2 linked regions of the Chitinophaga caseinilytica genome follow. The protein of the gene in region 2 binds, or shares a complex with, the protein of the main gene of each other region. Links are inferred from orthologs where the notes say so. Each region holds a gene or a part of one and is shown on either strand. Other genes may lie near its edges.

Evidence for each region. The genes of interacting proteins can lie anywhere in the genome.
Region 1: rpsT (region 2) and rpsM share a complex: the UniProt entries of both Bacillus subtilis proteins name them as parts of the 30S ribosomal subunit. The link is inferred for Chitinophaga caseinilytica from one-to-one orthologs.

Annotation. Positions count from the first base shown.
Region 1 is NZ_CP150096.1:6,339,213-6,341,948, reverse strand. Bases 1-2,733 are described here. They hold rpsM (30S ribosomal protein S13), read left to right. Parts: upstream 1-1,043; coding sequence 1,044-1,424; downstream 1,425-2,733. Other genes in these bases: rpsD (30S ribosomal protein S4), read left to right, coding at 2,105-2,710; rpsK (30S ribosomal protein S11), read left to right, coding at 1,536-1,934; rpmJ (50S ribosomal protein L36), read left to right, coding at 881-997; infA (translation initiation factor IF-1), read left to right, coding at 628-846; map (type I methionyl aminopeptidase), read left to right, coding at 1-447. UniProt on the Bacillus subtilis protein: Located at the top of the head of the 30S subunit, it contacts several helices of the 16S rRNA.
Region 2 is NZ_CP150096.1:2,258,791-2,261,984, forward strand. What follows is about bases 126-3,058. They hold rpsT (30S ribosomal protein S20), read right to left. Parts: upstream 1,753-3,058; coding sequence 1,498-1,752; downstream 126-1,497. Other genes in these bases: WJU22_RS09550 (hypothetical protein), read right to left, coding at 126-926; WJU22_RS09555 (M14 family zinc carboxypeptidase), read right to left, coding at 923-1,330; WJU22_RS09565 (2-oxoglutarate dehydrogenase E1 component), read left to right, coding at 2,026-3,058. In the rest of the region: more of WJU22_RS09550, read right to left, coding at 1-125; more of WJU22_RS09565, read left to right, coding at 3,059-3,194. UniProt on the Bacillus subtilis protein: Binds directly to 16S ribosomal RNA.

The DNA of each region.
Region 1 (2,736 bases), 4.1 Mb from region 2 along the record:
AAGCTGATGACCGCTACGAAGGTGGCGCTCAACAAGGGCATCGAAAAGGCCGTTGTGGGCAACCGGGTGGGCGATATTGCCTATGCCATCCAGGATTACCTGGAGAAGGAGCGGGGATATGGCGTGGTACGTGAGCTGGTAGGCCACGGATTGGGACGTAACCTCCATGAAGACCCCCAGGTGCCGAATTATGGCCGCAGGGGCAGCGGTGCCGTGCTGAAGGATGGATTGGTGATCGCGATCGAGCCGATGGTGAATCTGGGTACCCGGGACGTGGAATACCTGGAAGATGGTTGGACGGTTGTGACGAGAGACCGGAAGGTGTCGGTACACTACGAACATACGGTTTCGGTGCAGAAAGGGAAGGCCGACGTGCTGTCCACTTTTGTGGAAATTGAAGCGGCTGAGCAGCAAAACCCGGTGTTGGCGGGGGCGGTGGCGCAATAAAATGCTCCATGCCAATAAGTATTCCTATATACATATCATCTTGTTTAGTAGATAGTTACAGAATTATTCACAACAAGTGGGGGGACTTTATCCACAATCCGGATATTTAAAAATATTATTTGCCCTAAATTTTTCTCTTTCAGAAACTTTTATGGTATCTTTGCATTCCTAAAAATTTTTATGGCGAAACAGGCACTGATTAAACAGGATGGTATTATTCTCGAAGCCTTATCAAATGCGATGTTCCGGGTGAAACTGGAAAACGGGCATGAGATTCTGGCGACCATTTCTGGGAAAATGCGGATGCACTATATTCGCATCCTGCCGGGCGACAAGGTTGGGGTTGAGATGAGCCCTTATGATTTGAGCAGGGGTCGTATAATTTTCAGGTATAAATAATAAAATACACTAGTAGATTTATAACTATTGACTCATGAAAGTAAGAGCTTCCATCAAGAAAAGAAGTGCAGACTGCAAGATCGTTCGCCGCAAGGGTAAATTGCTGGTGATCAACAAAAAGAATCCCCGTTTTAAACAACGTCAGGGATAATCGCATCTGTTACTCATTATAAAGAATAATAAACTAAACAATTAATATGGCACGTATAGCCGGTATTGATCTTCCTAAGAACAAAAGGGGTGAAATTGGACTGACCTACATCTTCGGAATCGGTCACTCTACTTCAGTATATATCCTGAACAAAGCTGAAATTGACCTGAACAAGAAAGTGAAGGATTGGAATGACGATGAGCAAGCTGCGATTCGTAACATTATCAACGCCGAGCTGAAAGTTGAAGGTCAACTGCGTTCCGAGGTTCAGATGAACATCAAGCGTTTGCTGGATATCGCCTGCTACCGTGGTCTGCGTCACCGTAAAGGTCTGCCGGTTAGAGGCCAGCGTACCCGTACTAACAGCCGTACCCGTAAAGGTAAGCGTAAGACGGTTGCAGGTAAAAAGAAGGCACCGAAGAAATAGTGATAAATTCCCTGGTCTGCTGGTCCTCCGTCCAAATCCGGGAGGCGGCGGCATAAAGGGTTTTTATAGACAATCGGATTTGGAGTTTCATAGTAGGAATTTTAACGTATTATGGCAAAAGCATCAAATACTAAAGCTGCCGCTAAAAAGAGGGTAGTAAAAGTGGATAACTTCGGAGATGTACATATCTCTGCAAGTTTCAACAACATCATCGTGAGCATCACCAACAAGGCTGGTCAGGTTATCTCCTGGTCTTCTGCTGGTAAGATGGGCTTCAAGGGTTCTAAAAAGAACACTCCTTATGCTGCTCAGCTGGCTGCTAGCGATGCCGCCAAAACTGCAATCGACGCTGGCCTGAAAAGAGCTGACGTATTTGTGAAAGGACCCGGCGCCGGCCGTGAAAGCGCAATCCGCGCCATCGCGAATTCCGGTATCGAGGTAACCCTCATCAAAGACGTTACTCCGCTGCCGCACAACGGTTGCCGTCCTCCGAAAAAGAGAAGGGTATAGTCTCGAGATATTCCGATACGAATTATCCGGTGCAATTGAACTTTTGTACCGGTTAATTCGTATTCGTAATTAATATTTTATTACATTTATTATTCACCAGTGGGTGCACGATCGGATTTTAAGATTTTTAAATGAGCGTGCATCGAAACTAAAAATCTGCAACACAGAACATGGCAAGGTACACAGGACCAAAGACCAAGATCTCCAGGATTTTTGGAGAGCCTATCTTAGGCAATGGCAAGTATTTAGGCAAGAATAGCAACCCTCCCGGTCAGCACGGCGCACAACGTAAGCGTAAGCAACTGGGCGAGTACGCGCTGCAGCTGAGAGAAAAACAAAAAGCGAAGTACACTTACGGCGTACTGGAAAAACAGTTCCGTAACCTCTTCGAAGAAGCTAACCGTCGTAAAGGCGTTACTGGTGAAGTATTGATCAAATTGCTGGAAGCACGTCTGGACAACACCGTGTTCCGCATGGGCATCGCTCCTTCCCGCCCGGCTGCCCGTCAGCTCGTTTCCCACAAACACGTTACCGTTAACGGCGTGGTGGTGAACGTGCCTTCCTACCAGCTGAAACCCGGCGACATCGTAGGCCTCGAAGCTAAATCCGCAGGCAACACCGCGGTGACCAGCCAGGTTCGCGGCAAGAACCCCAAGTACAACTGGGTAGACTTCAACGAGAAAGAACTGAGAGGTACTTTCATCGCTTACCCCGAAAGAGAATCTGTTCCCGAAAACATTAAGGAGCAGCTGATCGTGGAATTGTACAGCAAGTAATAACGTTATAGCCATCCCGTAACCCG
Region 2 (3,194 bases):
GTATACGTTTCCACTTCGATCGTGGTATCTCGCTGCAAACGGCGCATCTTCACCTGGTTTCCCTGCAGCAGCCCGATCACGGCCCACCACCCCTGCGGGATGATATACGCTTCCGGCCGCGTCACGAAATTGCCGGGCTCAAAGTGATTGAAGATGCGGATCTGCTTTTCGTAGGGCTTCGATCTGTCGTAAAACAGTCGTGGTAAACCGGACACTTCGCTCGGTTTGTAACCCGCCTCGAACCCTTTGAAAGTGTACCACTGCGGTTTGTTCATATCGGGCTCCCAGCTCAGGGGGAATTTTTCCTGCGTTTTGACTGCGGCTTTCGTGGCGTCGCGGAGGGCCTTGATCCGGGCGCTGTTCTCCGACGTGAACCGGATGAAACACTCCATGAGGGCGTAAGTGGCCTCCACGCGCTGTTTGTAAGGCTTCAGCATATGTGTTTCAGGCACAAACCCGAAAGTATGGAACAGGGTCGTGTAGCCGCTGGAATAACGGGGCCCGTCGGCGAAGGCGGTCCACCCACTGTCGGGCGTTGGCCCGAAATGGTTCACGTACGGCAGCAGATCGTACCCTTTTTCCTGCATCATTTTGTACAGCGCCGGTTCGAAGGTATCGTGGAGCCAGGCGCCCATGGGCCCGCCGAGTTTGCCGTGCTGGGTAGACAGCAAGGTCATAATATGCTGATAATCAGCTCCATTGCTGACGTGATTGTCTATGAAGACGTCCGGGTCGGTGAGGTGGTAGATTTGGTGGAAAGTGCTGGCATTGCGGGAATCGGCTTTGATGAAATCCCGGTTGAGGTCGAGGTTCTGGGCGTTTCCGCGGGAGCCGAAGGCGTCCGGGCCGTTCTGGTCTACCCGGTAAAATTCCGAGCGGTTGAGCGATCCGCCGATGTTATATAGCGGGATGATGGCGAGGGTCACGTTGGCGGGGAGCTTTTTTTGCCCAGGCAGATGTCGCGCGCGAGCATCATGGTGGCGTCTATGCCATCGGGCTCGCCGGGATGGATGCCGTTGTTGATGAGGATGATGCGCCGGTTTTTGCGGTGCAGGCTCGCATAATCGAAGTCGCGGTCGGGCGACAGGGTCACCAGGTGCAGGGGGAATCCGGCGTCTGTAGACCCGATTTCGCGGATATGGAGCTGTGGGAAGCGGCGGACGAGCATCTTCCAGTAATCGATGCATTCGGCGTAGGTGACGGTTTCCCGGGCGCCGGAGCGTTCATATTTTGTGGTAAGGTCTTGAGCCTGAGTGGTTTGGAACGATGCGGCCAAAAGGGCTGCCAGGGCGAGGGGGCGCCATTTGCGGTTTAGACTGTTGAAAATCAATGGTTAATGATTTGATTGTTAGGAAGGTGGTGTAAATATACGGCAATAGGGGGATTCCTTCAGGGGTGGGGTGGATATTTGAGCAGGGGGGCGGGAGTACGGGAAATGAAAAAAGCCCTTCCCGTATTGCAGGGAAGAGCTGATTTATTAGTTTAACAGCCTGATAATTAAGCGAGCGCGTTTACCTTCAGGGTAAGCTTGCTTTTCAGGTTAGCTGCTTTGTTCTTGTGGATTACGTTACGTTTAGCCAGCTTGTCAATCATTGACAGCACTTCCGGGAGGTTCTCGGTAGCGGCTGCCTTGTCGGTCAGCTTCTTCAGATCCCGCATGGCATTACGGGTAGTTTTCCCGTAGTAACGGTTACGTTCATTACGCGCTCTGCTCTGACGTACGTCTTTTTTCGTTGCTTTATGGTTTGCCATTGTATAAATTTCAAGTTTCGGACGGCAAAGGTATGTTTTATCTTTGGATAAACAAAAATAAAAACCGGGAATTCGGTATTTGGCCGGACTTCCCCTTTCCTTTGTTCTGCAAAGATGTTAAAAAAAGTGAAATCCGGGCCATGTTTTCCACCCTGTAAATCCGGTAAAAAGCCCGTAAAATCCCAAATCTTTAGCGATATTTGCAATCCCGTAACACTTTTTTCTTGTTATAGGTTAAAGCAGAATTAAAGACCAAGCTTAAATTCGTTGTAAATGAAGGACTTTTCGTTTGTCACCAACTCGCACCCGGCGTACATAGAATCGCTGTACAATGCGTACCGCGAGGATCCGGCCTCGGTAGACCCGGAATGGATCAAATTTTTTGAAGGATTCGACTTTGCGGTAAGCAACGCGAACGGGAAAGCGGGTGCGGCGGCAACCGGCACCACTGCGCTGGGAGTATCGAACGAACAGCTGACGAAGGAACTGGGCGTTTACCGCCTGATCCAGGCCTATCGCAAAAAAGGCCACCTCATCGCCAAAACCAATCCCATCCGCGAAAGAAAAGACCGGCACGCCAATCTTGACCTCGCGCACTTCGGCCTCACCGACGCCGACCTCAAAACGGAATTCTTCGCCGGCCAGATCGTTGGCCTCGGCAAGGCTCCTCTCGAGAAAATCGTTCAGCATGTAAAAGAAATCTATGCCGGCAAAGTAGGCATCGAGTTCACCTATATCAACGATCTGAAAAAGATCGAATGGCTGCAAAAGGAAATGGAGACTACGCTCCGCAAACCCCTCGCGGCCGACCAGAAGAAGCGCGTGCTCACCAAACTGAACCAGGGCGTGATGTTCGAGCAGTTCCTGCACACCAAGTACATCGGCCAGAAACGCTTCTCCCTCGAAGGCGGTGAAACCACCATCCCCGCGCTCGACGCCATGATCAACACCGCCGCAGAATACGGCGTGAAGGAAGCCGTGATCGGCATGGCCCACCGCGGCCGCCTCAACGTGCTCGCCAACATCCTCGGCAAAACGTACGAACAGATCTTCTCCGAATTCGAAGGCACCGCCGTCCCCGACACCACCATGGGCTCGGGCGACGTAAAATACCACCTCGGCTTCCGCGCCAGCATCCAGACGCCGGCAGGTAAGGAAGTGAATGTGCAGCTGACGCCCAACCCTTCTCACCTGGAAGTGGTAGACCCCGTGGTTGTCGGCTTCGCCCGCTCCAAAGCCGATGTCATCTATAACAGCGACTACGACCAGATACTCCCCATCCTCCTCCACGGAGACGCGGCCATCGCAGGGCAGGGCGTGGTATACGAAGTGGCGCAGATGAGCAAGCTCCGCGGATATTACACCGGCGGCACCATGCACTTCGTCATCAACAACCAGATCGGTTTCACCACCGATTTCGAAGACGCCCGCTCGTCCGACTA